Regions from separate parts of the Rhodococcus sp. IEGM 1330 genome, predicted to be linked through region 1. Evidence: riboswitches for the same ligand, from Rfam matches in the RefSeq annotation. Region 1 holds a riboswitch; the other holds the start of a gene.
The links. A riboswitch is a leader RNA that binds a small molecule or an ion and turns the genes downstream of it on or off. The one in region 1 is predicted to bind cyclic di-AMP.

Region 1 (7,590 bases):
GCAGATCGGAAACCGTCATGCAGCTGTGCTGGGTCCTCGGCGGCACACTCGGCGTGCTGCTCCCCACCGAGTACTGGCTCGGTTTCACCGTGGTCTCGGTGTTGCTTACGATCGGGCTCGTGCAGACATTCCTCACCTACCGCGGCAGATCGCTTCTGCCCGGCTTCGGCGGCAACCGCCCCGACCACGTCGAACAAGAAGTGTTCGACGGTTCCTTCGGCGAAAACGTGACCAAGTGAATCTCGCTCCTCACACCAAGAAGATCGCCGCCCTGACCGGTGCGGGTCTGCTCGTCGTCGCCGTTGCGTTCGTCGCGGTGCTCGCCCTGCTGATCGGGAACGCACCGGACAAGGAACCGACCATCGCCACCTACGCCAACGGCAGGACTGTCGAGGTGGAGCCCTACCTGTACTGCGCCGTCAGCGACCCGCTGTGCACCAACGTCGGCGAAACCAGCGAGATCGAGGTCGGCAAGGCCTCAACGGTGCAGCTCTCGCTACCCGAGGCCGTGTACTCGGCGCCGTGGGTACTCGCATTGGTCTACGGCGACGATGCCGGGAACGTCATCGAGACCAGTGGATTCAACGAACCCGGAACCAGGCTCAGCGTCACGGTGCCCACCACCGACGACAGCGACCGAACCCTGCTGGGGATCGAAGTTCGTCTGCCCACCGGCATCATCGACACCGACACCAATCAGGAGGGCTTCGTCAGCCACGCCATCTGGTCGATCGGCACGCGCCCGTAGTCGTCCCCGAGATCAGCTGTCGAGCTCGCGGGCCACGGCCCGGACCACCTCGGAGATGCGCTGCGCGATCTTGCGGTCCGGGTACTTGCCCTTGCGGAGCTCGGGCTGCACGGTCGCTTCGAGCAACGTGATCATGTCCTCGACCATCCCGTGCAGCTCGTCGGGTGTGTGCTTGCGCTCGACGGGTTCGCGGCGGGTGCTGCCGGTGTTCTGGCGCACCGACGGTGCAGGCTCGAGCACCTTCAGGCTCAGTGCCTGCGGTCCGCGACGGCCCGCGGCCATACCGAACTCGACTCGCTGACCGGCTTTGAGGCCCTCGACGCCCTCGGGCAGCGCCGAGGAACGCACGTAGACGTCCTCGCCTTCCTCCTGCGAGAGGAATCCGAATCCCTTGTCGACGTCGTACCACTTCACCTTGCCGGTCGGCACTGAGCTCACCCGTTCATCTGTTGCTGTCGATAGTTGCGTTGTTCGTGGGACCGATGTTCGGCCCGCACAAGTTTCGCGCCCCACGAGAACGTAGGACGCGAATACGTCAGTCTAGCGCGGTGAGCCCGGATAGAGCATTCGAGTTGTTCCCCGCACCGCGCGCTTCACAGCGCCCCGCTTCGCACTACCGTGGTGTACGTGGACACAACGACCCGTAAGAGCAGCACCGCTCTGCTGCGCATCGCGCTGGCCCTGTTCGCGATCGGCCTCGTCGCCATCGTCGCGATCCTGATGTTTCCGATCTTCTCCGACGCGAAGCCCCCACTCGGGCTGTACCTGACGGCCATGTTCTCCGCGCCGACCGGCTTCGTGCTGGCCCTGGGGTACGCGCTGGCATCCGGACGACGGGCGCGCTGACCATGCGGTTGATACTGAACGTCATCTGGCTGGTCTTCGGCGGTCTGTGGCTGGCACTGGGCTACTTCCTGGCCGGACTACTGCTGTGCATCCTGATCGTCACCATCCCGTTCGGCATTGCGTCGTTCCGCATCGGCGTCTACGCGCTGTGGCCGTTCGGGTCGACGATCGTCGACAAGCCGGGGTCCGGATCCGGCGCGCTCGTCGGGAACGTGCTCTGGCTGATTCTGGCCGGTTGGTGGCTGGCCCTGACTCACGTGGTCACCGCCGTCGCGATGGCGATCACCATCATCGGCATCCCGTTGGCGATCGCGAACCTGAAGATGATTCCCGTATCCCTGATGCCCCTCGGCAAGGACATCGTTGCCGTTCGGTGACCTCCCGAACCGGTTCCAGCCTATGTGACTTCCATCACATCACGCTCCGGTAACGGACAGGCAACGGACAGGGGTTCAATGCCCGGCACGTCCACTAGCTGGGCCGACTCGAGAGACCCGAAAGGGGTACAAAATGCGCTCTCGACAACACCCCGAAATCGACAGTTACCAAATAGTGACGTAAGGCGGGAATTTCAGTACGGTCAGCAGCGGCCGGAAAGTTCGGCCGAATTCCGGCCCGCAGCGCCAAACCTCGTCCCGCGGGAACCGGAACACCCTCGACGATCACCCAGGGGACGAGGACGGGGGACCCACGTCCTCCACGGACAACCGGGAAGTTGTAGCGACTCACGAAGTCGCACCGACTTCCCTTGGGGTGAAGCCCAATTGCCCACTCTCAGGAGTGAGCGAGAAGGCCGGGCTACCTCTCAGCCCGAACCCGACAGCTGACCTCGCAGGCGCGTGTGGAGAGGATTTCAACTCGTATGAGCGGACGTCATCGCAAGCCGAGCACCACTGGCAAGACCGTCGCAAAGGTCGCAGTCACCGGAGCCATCATGGGCACCGCAGGACTGGCCTTCACCGGCACGGCCAACGCGGCACCGGATTCCGACTGGGATCGCCTGGCACAGTGCGAAGCCGGCGGCAACTGGGGCATCAACACCGGCAACGGCTTCCAGGGCGGATTGCAGTTCTCCCCCAGCACCTGGAACTCGCACGGCGGCCAGCAGTACGCGGCCACGGCCAACCAGGCCAGCCGTGAAGAGCAGATCGCAGTCGCAGAGAAGGTTCTCGACTCGCAGGGCTGGGGCGCATGGCCGTCCTGCTCCTCGAGCCTCGGACTGAACAGCTCGCCGACCGAGCGCAGCGTTCCGGTCACCCCCAAGGCACCGGAAGTTCCCGCGCTGCCCGACCTGACGTCCATCCCGGCAGTCGACAACTCGGCCGAGGTCGTCGAGGGCATCGTCACCGCCGTCCAGAACATCACCAACGATCCTCAGATCGCCTCGTTCGTGCAGAACGCAGCCCAGGGCATCCAGCTCGATCCGCAGATCGTGAACTTCTACCAGGCCAACAAGGCATTCCTGCCCCAGTAAGCGCCCGCGACGGTTCAGCTCGTACGAAAAAAGCCCCCGACGGATGGTCGGGGGCTTTTTCGTGATCGAGGGCCGCAGCTAGCGATTGACCACGGTCACCGGATGGGCATAGGGGAGGTCTTCGACGGGCAGCGGGAACTCGGTGTCCTCGCCGAAGGGTGACAAGCCACCCGATCGAGCGGACGAGAGTTCGGTCACCGCGTGGTCACCGCGAGCGGTTTCCGGCCAGCCTGGATCGACATAGGGCTTCTTCGACTTGTTCACCATGCGCCTATTTTGACACCTGCCCTGCGGCAAGCACCAGCCCAGGTCTCTAATCTGATAGGCGATGACCGACACGACTGCGCACCGACACACCGACACGCCCCCGGATCTGCCTCAGTGGATCGCAGCTCGCAGCGACGCCGAGCTGATCAAGGCCATGTCGCTGCGTCCGGATCTGACCGCGCCGCCGCCCGCATCCCTGGCCGTGCTGGCCGGACGGGCCGAGCAACGCCGGTCGATCCTGCACACCGCGGACACCCTCGACACCCTCGCCCTGACGGTGCTCGAGATTCTTGCCACCGAAGAGGCATACGAGCGGCCCGTCACTCGCGCCGCGCTACTGGCAGTGGTCGCCAAACGGGCACCGGCCAAGAGCGTGGACAAGGCACTGGCCCAGCTGCGCGAACGCTTGCTGGTGTGGGGTGACGCAGCCGGCTTCCGGATCAGCGCTGCCGCGGCGGACGCGGTGCCGTGGCGCATCGGCCGCGCACTCGACCCGGTGGACAACCTCACCGAATCACACATCACCGCGGCCCTCGCCGAACTCGGTGACGGCGAACGCAGCCTTCTCGACACCCTCGCCCGATCGTCCCCGACCGGCCGCACCCGAGACGCCGCACCGGGCACGCCGCCGGATCGACCCGTCCAGAAGCTGCTCGCCGCAGGCCTACTGATCTGGTTGGACGAGCAAACCGTCGAGCTGCCCGTCCAGGTAGGGCAGATCCTGCGCGGCGAGCCGATGTCGGACCCGCGCTCGCTCGCCGAACCCAAGCTCGCCACCGGCACCTATTCGCTCGCCGATGTAGACGCCGCTGCCGCAGGAGAGGCACTCGAGCTGGGTCGGCACTGCGTCGCAGTGATCGAGGCACTCTCCGGTTCTCCTGCACCCGCCCTCAAGGCCGGCGGCCTCGGAGTGCGCGAGCTCCGCAAGATCACCAAGGCCACCGGCCTCGACGACGATCGAGTGAGCGTCCTTGTCGAGTTGCTGGCCGCCGCCCATCTCATCTCGAGCGGAACACCGGACCCGGTTCCTGCGTCCGACAACGGCGACGACTACTGGGCACCGACCCCGGCGATCGACGCATGGCTCACCGCAGCCCCGGCGGCCCGCTGGCACACCCTCGCCTCCGCCTGGCTCGAAGTGCCGCGGGCACCGTGGGTCATCGGGATGCGTGACCCCAACGACAAGCCCATCGCCGCCCTGTCCGAGGAAGTCCGCTCTCCGGCCGCACCGCGGGATCGACGCATGATCCTGGAATTGCTCGCCGAACTCGGCAGTGGGCACGCAGCGCAGCCCGCCGACCTCGCCCGCACCCTGGCGTGGCGTCGACCCCGGTGGTCCGGGCGCTTCGGCGTCACGCCCGTCGGACATGTTCTCGCCGAAGCGACGGCTCTCGGCATCGTCGCCCGTGGGGCGATCTCGACCCCGGGCCGGTCCCTGCTGCACGACGGCAACGCCGAGGCCGACATGCGTGCGGCACTGCCCGAGCCCATCGACTACGTCCTGGTGCAAGCCGATCTGACGCTGGTGGCACCCGGCCCGCTCGAGCCGGACCTACAGGATCGGATAGAACTGGTCGCCGATGTGGAATCCGCGGGCGCAGCCACGATGTACCGGATCAGCGACACCAGCCTGCGCCGCGCGCTCGATGTGGGACTGACCGCCTCCGAGCTGCACACGTTGTTCGCCACCCACTCGCGAACGCCGGTGCCGCAGGCCTTGAGCTACCTGATCGACGACGTGGCTCGTCGGCACGGCCGCCTACGAGCAGGCGTCGCCGCGTCGTTCGTTCGGTGCGAGGACCCGGCATTGCTGGCCGAGGTGATGGCGTCCCCGGCAGCCGAATCGCTGGCCCTGAGAGCACTGGCTCCGACCGTCGCGATCTCACAGGCCCCGCTCGCCGAGGTGCTCACGGTCCTGGCCGGAGCGGGCTTCGCGCCTGCGGGAGAGGACTCGTCCGGCACCATCGTCGATCTGCGTGCCCGCGGGTCGCGGGTATCGGCGAGGCGGCCACGCCAGGCGTTCCGCACTCCGGCCGTCCCGACCGAGGAACAGCTGGGCTCGTTGGTGCGCGGGATGCGCGCTGCCGACAGAGCGGCAGGCAACGGCGGCGCAGTGGTGCGGGCCGACGGCTCTCGAGCCAGCAGCACCGCAACGATGACGCTGCTGCAGACCGCAGCGAAGGTCAAACGGAGCGTGAGCATCGGCTACGTCGACGCACAGGGCGTGGCGACCCATCGCATCGTCGATCCGATCAGCATCGGCGGCGGCCAACTCGACGCGTTCGACCCCGCCACCGGTGGGGTTCGGCGCTTCACCCTGCATCGGATCACCTCGGTCGCATTGGTCGAGTAGACCGGGCTCACGTGCACGCACGCCCCTACCTGTGGACAATGGAGAAGTTGCGCTCTTTCGGGCGCAACAGATGTCTCTAGGAGGAACCGTGACCGACGGCCCGCTGATCGTCCAGTCCGACAAAACGCTGTTGCTCGAGGTCGATCACGAACTCGCGGGTGCAGCGCGGGCGGCCATCGCACCGTTCGCGGAGCTCGAACGTGCGCCCGAGCACGTGCACACCTATCGCATCACCCCACTGGCACTGTGGAACGCACGTGCCGCAGGCCACGACGCCGAGCAGGTGGTCGACGCGCTGGTGAATTTCTCGCGTTACGCGGTGCCGCAGCCCCTACTGGTCGACATCGTCGACACCATGGCGCGCTACGGCCGGTTGCAGTTGGTCAAGAGCCCGGTGCACGGTCTGGTGCTGATCAGCCTGGACCGCGCGGTGCTCACAGAGGTGATGCGCCACAAGAAGATTGCGCCCATGCTCGGTGCGATGGTCGACGAGGACACGGTGATCGTGCATCCGAGCGAACGCGGCCACGTGAAGCAGATGCTGCTCAAGATCGGCTGGCCTGCCGAGGACCTCGCCGGCTACGTCGACGGGGAAGCCCACCCCATCGAGCTCGACACCGAGGGCGGCAACTGGACGCTGCGCGACTACCAGGAGATGGCGGCCGATTCGTTCTGGGCCGGCGGCTCGGGCGTCGTCGTACTGCCCTGTGGCGCGGGCAAGACGATGGTCGGCGCAGCAGCGATGGCCAGAGCCAAGGCGACCACGCTGATTCTGGTGACCAACACCGTCGCCGGTCGGCAGTGGAAGCGCGAGCTCATCGCACGCACCTCGCTCACCGAGGAGGAGATCGGCGAGTATTCGGGAGAGCGCAAAGAGATTCGCCCTGTGACAATTGCCACGTATCAGGTGATCACGCGTCGCACCAAGGGTGAGTACAAGCACCTCGAGCTCTTCGATTCCCGCGACTGGGGATTGGTGATCTACGACGAGGTGCATCTGCTCCCCGCTCCGGTGTTCCGCATGACAGCCGATCTGCAGTCGCGTCGACGCCTCGGCCTCACCGCGACGCTCGTCCGCGAGGACGGCCGCGAGGGAGACGTCTTCTCACTGATCGGGCCCAAGCGCTACGACGCACCGTGGAAGGACATCGAGGCACAGGGCTGGATCGCGCCGGCCGAGTGCATCGAGGTTCGCGTCACCCTCACCGATGCCGAGCGCATGTCGTATGCCGTCGCCGAGCCCGAAGAGCGCTACAAGCTGTGCTCGACGGCGCACACGAAAATCGCCGTCGTGAAGTCGATCCTCGCCAAGCACAAGGACGCCCCGACGTTGGTGATCGGCGCGTACCTCGACCAGTTGAACGAACTCGGTGAGGCGCTGAACGCTCCGGTCATTCAGGGCTCGACCAAGAACAAGGAACGTGAAGTGCTGTTCGACGCGTTCCGCAAGGGCGAGATCCAGACCCTCGTGGTCAGCAAGGTGGCGAACTTCTCGATCGACCTTCCGGAAGCATCTGTCGCAGTGCAGGTTTCGGGAACGTTCGGATCCCGGCAGGAAGAGGCTCAGCGCCTGGGTCGCCTGCTCCGACCGAAGCACGACGGCGGTCAGGCCCACTTCTACTCGGTGGTCTCCCGCGACACCCTCGACGCCGAGTACGCGGCGCACCGTCAGCGTTTCCTCGCCGAGCAGGGTTACGCCTACCGCATCACCGACGCGGACGATCTGCTCGGTCCTGCAATCTGAGGCGTCGAGCATCTTCCGTCGTGCTAGGAATAGTCGTGTGCGCCGATTCCAGTTCTCCGTAGACGTAGCCCACGCGAAGTCGGTCAACGAGACGTTCACCGAGCTTCGTCGGCTGCGTTCTTCCGCAGCGCTCACCGCCGTGTTCCTCCTCGCGCTCG
Region 2 (7,590 bases), on a different contig from region 1:
GACGCTTCGAGGTAGACGATGCCGAGACCTTCGACATCGAGACCGGCGCCTCGGGTTCGGCTCGGCATCGCGAACACGTCGGCGATGGTGTGGTGGGCGGCGAGCTCCGCCGACGGCACCGTTCCGGTGAACACCACGTGTTGCTCCATCCCGGTGGATCGAACGAGCTCGCGCAGAGTGTTCTCGTACGGCCCGCCGCCGACGATGACCAGAACGGCTCCGTCGACGGCCCGGCGGATCCCCGGGAGCGCCCGGATCAGGAAATCCTGACCCTTGCGCGGAACGAGCCGGGACAGGCACAGAACGGTGGGGCGATCACCGAGGCCGTAGCGCGCGCGAAGTTCCGCTCGCGCGGCGTCGTCGGGCACGAAGCGATCGGTATCGACACCGGGCGGCAGATGTTCGAGGGCGGCAGACCGACCGAACGCCGAGCTGAAGCGCCCCCGGGTGTACTTGCTGACGTAGGTCACCACGTCGGTGTTCTCCCCGATCGTGCGCAGGGTCGCACGCCCGCCCGGAACCATCGACCAACCGACCTCGTGACCGTGCGTACTCGCCACGATGCGGTCGGCCCCGGCCTTGCGCAGGTACGACGACATCACCGCCAACGGAGCCGACGCACCGAACCACACCGAATCGCAGCCTCGGGACTTCAGGATTCGAGCCGCACGACGTGCGACGAGCGGAGTCGGCAACATCAGCGTCGTCGGATGCCTGATCACCTCGAAAGGCTGCCTGGCGTCGAACTTCTCGTGCGAGTCGCCCCGCCACCGGGGTGCGTAGACCACCAGCTCGTCGGCCGGCAGCTGCGAGGCGAAGCTGTGGAGATAGGACTGAATACCGCCCGGGCGAGGAGGAAAGTCGTTCGTCACGAGCAGAGTACGACGCATGGCGTCAACCGTAGCGCCCCGTCTCAGCGGGACTGGAGAGCCACCCAGTCGCCCCATGAGGCCACGAACTGTGCGCGGCTCGACCCCAGCACCGACGCGAAGGCAGAATCTGAGGAGCTCTCGGACGCGAGCGCTTCGTACAGAGTGCGCAGCGTCGGTTCCCCGAACCGATCGGCCACGAATGCGAACACCGACCACGCCGATTCGTAGGCCACACTCGACCTGGCACCGCCGGCACCGAAATCCTCGTTCTTCGGCAGCACCGTCGGCGGCCCACCCGCCGCCACGATCGCCGCGAGAGTGGGGGCCAATTGCGCGAACTCGGCGCCGGAATTCCGGTAACCGGAATAGTCGGCGAACCCCTCCGACACCCACAACTCCGTACCGTCGGACGTCCGCGCCCTCGCTGCCACATGAGTCAACTCGTGTCGCAGAACCGAGCGCACAGTGAACGGCGTCAACCGCGACGCGGCGTCGGGACCGAACACCACCCGCTGACCCGTCGGACGGGAGCCGTCGCCCGCAACCGCGTCGGACACCGTCACCGCGGCCACATCGGTGGACGGATCGGACCCCGTCAGTTCGGCGAACTCCTCCGCAGAGGATGCGACGAAAACCAGCCCGTCGCGCGCCCAGTCGTCTCCCCAGAAATCGGTGACGGCCGCGGTTGCCGACGGAAGTTCGGCCGCAAGGCTCTCGACGAACTGCTCGCGGTCCGGATGCCCCATGACCACCGATGTACCGGCTGCGGTGGGCACCGAACGCACAGTGAGAGGCCCGAAATCCCACGGCCCACACCAGGTGTGGCGTCGGTATTCGGTCAGGTCCGCGTCGTCGACCAGCCGCCATCGACCGTCCCGCTCGGCGACGACGAGTGAGACCGGCCGACGCGTCGGCGAGGCGTCCGGCCCGGTGACCGCGTACCGCAGATACACCGAGGGTGCCCAGACATCGGTGGAATCCAGCGCCTCGGCGATCGGCGGCGGCACCGGAGTTTCGGGCTCGTCACCCAGGTCGTAGTCGAACTCGGAGAAGGGGACGCCCGGTACCACTGCTGCCCGGCGAACCTGTGCTTCCACGAAGTCGGGGTCGGCCTGCGGATCCATCAACTCCCGCAGTGCATCGAGATCGCCTGAGCGAACCGCACGGGCCCACTGGTCCAGGAGAACGGTCACATCGGCGCGGCGCTGCTGATCGTAGGTCGGCGGGTCCTGAGCGACTGTCACGTCGGCGGTCCCTGCGCTGGACGTGCCGTCGAATCGGTGAATCAGGACGACCGAGACCGCCACGAGTGCGACGACCACGACCGCTAGCCAGCGCAGCAATGACGATCGGAGGAGAACATGCAACCCGGATGGCCGGTTCGGGGCGCTCATGCCGCCATTCGTCGATCGTCGAGACACACCCTCAGTATCGACGCGCCCCGTAGTACGGGAACGATGCCATCGACTGCACCTTCACGGGGACACCGAAGGTGGAGGCATGCAGCACGTTGCCGTTTCCGGCGTAGATGCCGACGTGCGAGATGTCCGGATAGAACAGGACGACGTCCCCCGGCTGCAGATCCTTCTGATCGACCGGAGTTCCGCCTGCTGCCTGTGCCTGACTAGATCGCGGCAACGTCTTGCCCACCTGCTTGTACGCCCACACGACCAACCCGGAGCAGTCGAAGCCATCCGGGCCGGTTCCGCCCCAGACGTACGGCTTGCCGATCTGCGTCAGGCCGGCCTGCAACGCACTGGCACCCGATCCCGGCGTCAGGTTCTGCAGAATCGTCGTGGGGTCGAAGCCGTCGGGCATGGCCGAACCGGCCAGAGCCAGTTGCTCCGAGGACGAGAGGGCACTGTAGGCGGCCATGACCTCGGCGATCTGACCCTGCAGCTCACTCTGCTTGGCCTGAAGGTCGTCGCTGACGGCCTTGGCCTGTTCGGCGGCGACACGTGCCTGGTCGGCGGCCGTCGTCGCGGCCTGCTCGGCCGTCACTGCATCCGAGCTCGCCTGCTTGAATCGAGCGACCTGGTCGGCGGTCTCCGCAGAGATCACGTCCAGTGCCGACATCTGGTCGAGCAACTGCTGTGGCGAGTCGCTGACCATGACGGCGAACAGTCGGTTGGTTCGCGCACCCTGATAGTTGACGTTGGCGACCTTGTCCATGGCCGGTTTGAGCTGCGCCAACTGAACCTTCGCTGCGTCCAGGGCGGCACGGCTCTGGTCGACGACGACCTGAGCGTCGAGTTGCTGCTGGTTCTTGGCATCGAGATCGATCTGAGCGTTGTGTATTGCTTCGTTGGTCTGTTCGGACTCGTCGGAGAGCTCGGCAAGCTGTGCCTGTGCGTCGGACGGGGAGTCGAATCCCGGCTGCGCGGTCGCCGTCGTCATCGGCACGACGGCGATGCATGCGGTCAGTGCTACAGCAACCACCGAATTACGGGCCAGCCGAAACGCACGGGTAGATCTCGATATCGCCACGGAAAGCGACTCTCCGTCCTCACACATGTCGCCTCGACCGAGGCAACGGTTGGAAAAGTAGACCGGAAACGAACCATACCCATGCTCTTACCGGCGCGGACGTGAACACGGTCCGAAATCGATGGGGGTTTCAGGTGACAGGTCACAAAGTAAACATCGACCAGGTCTCGATCAGATTACGAACTGGATGCTTCCCTGTCCACCGGACCGGCGTGTCGCGCGGTCCGTGTCCGGATACGACGACAGGGCCGAGCCGATACACGGCTCGACCCTGTCGGTCGATCACAGCAGACGTGGGTCGCTCGAATCAGTAACGGCGAGCACCATCGAACGGCATCGAGGCAAGCGGAGCAACCTTGACCGGCACGCCGGATGTGGATGCGTGCACTACGTTGCCGTTGCCGATGTACATGCCCGAGTGCGAGCCGTCGTAGAACGAGACGACGTCACCGGGTGCCAAGCTGTCACGCGAGACCGGAGTGCCCGCGGCTGCCTGGTCGTAGCTCGTGCGGGGCAGGCTGACGCCGGCCTGCTTGTAGGCCCACTGGATCAGCCCCGAGCAGTCGAACGAATCCGGACCGGAAGCGCCGTACACGTACGGTGCTCCGATCTTGGATTCTGCGGCCTGAACGGCCTTCGCTGCCGGGGTGACCTGCGGTGCCAACGGCGCACCTGGCGCAGGCACACCCGGAATGTTGAGGGGAGGGAGGCCCGGGATGTCAGGAATCTCGAAGGTTCCGACGCCGGGAATGGTGAGGGGGGCCGCCATTGCGGGTGCAGCGGGAAGAATGACCACGCCTGCCGTGAGCGCTCCGGCTACGAGAACTCGCCGCAATGATCGGTTGGAAAGTTGTGACGCCACGAAAGATGGTGCTCCGTTTCTTCCTATCGTCCGCCGACCGAGTTAGCTGACGGGTTCGGGCTGGGAAGAGCAGCCCTACCCACCGGCCACCGTGTGGTGGCTCAGCGGGATTCACCCCAGTAGATATCGGGTTCCCGGTACGAACACTCTCGCGAGTGAACGATTAGGCGGTGACTTGCGACGCCGCTCCGGTTTGGATTGGCGAGACTCCGCAAGGTCTCAGGAAGGTTACGAAATGGCATACCCCCGTGTCGACCCCAACTCGCCGACGGGAGTGGATTCGGCTCGATTCTCGCTAGCCGGCGCGCTGATCCCCCGGTGTGTCACGAGTCGATAACAACGGAACCTCGGCGGCGTCGTCGTCGTTCACCACGAGCTTGAGAGTGGGCACGAGACCGACATCGGCGAGCACGCCCATGGCGCCGAGTTCTTCCTGCTCGAGAGTGATACGAGACGGCGGACCGACCCACCGCCCGTCCGATCTCGTCGGCATCCCCGGAGCCCCCAGAAGCACCGTCACGACGCAGTCCGCGCAGGCGATGTCACGGACCAGGCAGTCACTGCAGTCGATGATCATTGTGATCCTTGTCTCTTTGCGGTTTCCGGCGGCCGAATCGGCCGACGAAGCGAAAGATAGCGTCGGGCACCGACAGGTTTCACGACACGACGACGTTCGACGGCGCGATGAGCGTTCTTGTCGGAGGTCGGCCCTAACGTCGTCCCGGTGAGCCTGCCCATCCAGCTGACGTTCGACGAACTCGATACCCCGCTGCACGAGACCACGTTCGTCGTCGTCGACCTCGAGACCACCGGCGGAAGCGCGGACACCGAGGCCATCACCGAAATCGGGGCAGTCAAGGTTCGAGGCGGCGAAATTCTCGGCGAGTTCGCCACACTGATCGACCCGGGCAGGTCCATCCCGCCGTACATCGTGGAGCTGACCGGAATCACATCGGCGATGCTCATCGGCGCGCCGCGCATCGAACGGGTTCTTCCCGGTTTCCTCGAATTCGCACGAGGTTCGGTGCTGGTGGCGCACAACGCCGGCTTCGACACGGGATTCCTCAAAGCCGCCGCCAGTCGTCTCGACATCGCGTGGCCACGGTTTCAGGTGCTGTGCACGGTCAAGCTGGCTCGTCGAGTTCTGACGCGCGACGAGGCTCCGTCGGTGAAGCTGTCCGCGCTGTCGACGTTGTTCCGATCCGGCACCAGGCCTACCCACCGCGCGCTCGACGACGCCAGGGCGACCGTCGACGTTCTGCACGGCCTCATCGAACGCGTCGGCAATCAGGGGGTCCACAGCTACGCCGAGTTGGTCGACTACCTACCCGCGGTATCAGCCGGCCAGCGCGCCAAACGCGGCCTGGCCGCTCATCTTCCCGGTACGCCCGGTGTCTATCTGTTCCGCGGCCCGTCCGACGAGGTGCTGTACGTCGGTACGTCCAACAACCTCAAGCGACGTGTGCGCAACTACTTCACCGGCTCGGAGACGAGAGGCCGGATGAAGGAGATGGTGGCACTGGCCACTCGCGTCGACCACGTCGAGTGTGCGCACGCGCTCGAGGCCGGGGTCCGCGAGTTACGTCTGCTCTCGGCGCACATCCCGCCGTACAACCGCCGCTCGAAGTTCCCCAGGAAGGGGTGGTGGATCACCCTGACCGACGAGGCGTTTCCTCGCCTGTCGATCGTTCGCACACCGACACCGAACAGTCTCGGACCGTTCTCGGTTCGCGGTGACGCCGCGGAAGCCGCTGCGCTCGTCGCGGAGTTCTGCCGCCTACGAACGTGCACGCGACGTCTGGCTCGCTCGGTTCGCCACGGTGACCACTGCCCGGCAACCGACGTCGGAGGCTGCCCTGCGGCACTGTCCGGCCCGTTGACGGCCGACGAGTACTCGGACGCCCCGACGCAGTTTCTCGCGCTCGTGTGCGGTCAGGACGACACCGTTTTGTACTCCATGCGCCGCCGCGTCGGCGAGCTCGCGGACAAGGAGCTGTACGAGACGGCCGCTCGTCTGCGCGACCGAATCGCGATCACCGTCGATGCACTACGCAGGATGCACCGATCGGCAGCAGTGGCATCCATTGCCGAACTCGTTGCGGCGAAGCGGACGGCCGACGGCGGGTGGGAATTGATCGTGGTGCGCTTCGGCCGTCTGGCCGGCGCTGCCGTCGCGCCGCGCGGAGTGCATCCGATGCCCGTTGTCGATGCCATCACCGCGTCGGCCGAAACGGTGCTGCCCGATACGACCCCGCTTCGCGGCGCGCCGCCGGAGGAAGTCGGACTGATCGCGGCCTGGTTGCGCACAGACGGAGTCCGGATCGTGCGCACGAGCAGTGGGTACTGCAGCCCGGCACGGTCGGCGGGTTCGTGGGAGTCGTGGTGTCGGACGGCGAGAGAAGCAGCGAGGGCAGGAGTGGAGCCTGCGGAACGACCAATGAGGGCAGGAGTGGAGCCTGCGGAACGACTAGTAAGGGCAGGAGTGGAGCCTGCGGGACGACTCCTGGAGTACGGCAGCAACTAGGGTCTGGGGGTAGCTCGCGTCGGACACCGAGCTCGAGATGCTTGAGGAGCACAGATGATCAATGCCATCGTCTTGATCGACGCCGAGGCCGACTTGATTCCGGAGGCGGCGCAGGCTGTTGCCGACGTCGACGGGGTGTCGGAGGTCTATTCGTGTGCTGGGGACGTCGATTTGATCGCCATCGTCAAGGTTCGTGATCATGCGTCGATCGCAGAGGTCATCACCAAGCACATCAATCGTGTGCGGGGTGTGCGCAGCACCACCACTCACATTGCGTTTCAGTCCTATTCGAGTGCCGATGTCGATGCGGGGTTCTCGATAGGCGAGTAGGTGCGCTCGACGTCAGCCGGCGAGTTCGGTGGTGCATCGACCCCAGTCGGCGAGTAGCCGTGCTGCCGCGCCTGAATCGACTGTCTTTGCGGCAGTGGCCAATCCGGCTTCGATCCGGGTGTGGAGGTCGTCGGACACGCCGTGGTGCGCTGCCATTGCTGCGGCGGCATTGAGCAGTACTGCGTCGCGGACGGGGCCGTGTTCACCGGCGAACACGCGGTGCGCCACGGCCGCGTTGAAGTCGGCGTCTCCGCCTCTGAGAGCTTCGATGGGCGCTCGGGCGATGCCGTAGTCGAGCGGGTCGATCCTCTCGACGGTCACCGAACCACCGGACACCACATGCACGGTGGTGGTGGTGGACAGAGTGATCTCGTCCAGTCCGTCGTCGCCACGTACGACGAGCACCGAGCTGCCCCGGGCGGCGAACACGTCGGCGACCACGGGGACGAGGTTCTCGAACGCGCAGCCGATCAGGCCTGCGCGCGGGCGGCCCGGGTTCGTCAGTGGCCCCAGCA

Region 2: linked by a shared signal. The riboswitch ahead of R4P57_RS20140 (C40 family peptidase) and the one ahead of R4P57_RS14800 (resuscitation-promoting factor Rpf1 domain-containing protein) in region 1 are both predicted to bind cyclic di-AMP.

The regions. Positions count from the first base shown of each region.
Region 1 is NZ_JAWLSB010000005.1:384,530-392,119, reverse strand. Features, by position in the region: gene R4P57_RS14825 (MFS transporter) at 1-239, shown strand, start outside; gene R4P57_RS14820 (DUF2771 domain-containing protein) at 236-748, shown strand; gene R4P57_RS14815 (cold-shock protein) at 761-1,177, opposite strand; gene R4P57_RS14810 (hypothetical protein) at 1,376-1,594, shown strand; gene R4P57_RS14805 (YccF domain-containing protein) at 1,597-1,971, shown strand; cyclic di-AMP (ydaO/yuaA leader) riboswitch at 2,241-2,448, shown strand; gene R4P57_RS14800 (resuscitation-promoting factor Rpf1 domain-containing protein) at 2,457-3,068, shown strand; gene R4P57_RS14795 (hypothetical protein) at 3,147-3,335, opposite strand; gene R4P57_RS14790 (helicase-associated domain-containing protein) at 3,397-5,688, shown strand; gene R4P57_RS14785 (DNA repair helicase XPB) at 5,777-7,432, shown strand; gene R4P57_RS14780 (DUF3239 domain-containing protein) at 7,470-7,590, shown strand, end outside.
Region 2 is NZ_JAWLSB010000009.1:89,044-96,633, reverse strand. Features, by position in the region: gene R4P57_RS20155 (glycosyltransferase family 4 protein) at 1-890, opposite strand, end outside; gene R4P57_RS20150 (hypothetical protein) at 914-2,266, opposite strand; gene R4P57_RS20145 (NlpC/P60 family protein) at 2,298-3,359, opposite strand; gene R4P57_RS20140 (C40 family peptidase) at 3,667-4,221, opposite strand; cyclic di-AMP (ydaO/yuaA leader) riboswitch at 4,240-4,401, opposite strand; gene R4P57_RS20135 (hypothetical protein) at 4,517-4,798, opposite strand; gene R4P57_RS20130 (DEDD exonuclease domain-containing protein) at 4,946-6,745, shown strand; gene R4P57_RS20125 (Lrp/AsnC family transcriptional regulator) at 6,800-7,075, shown strand; gene trpD (anthranilate phosphoribosyltransferase) at 7,088-7,590, opposite strand, start outside.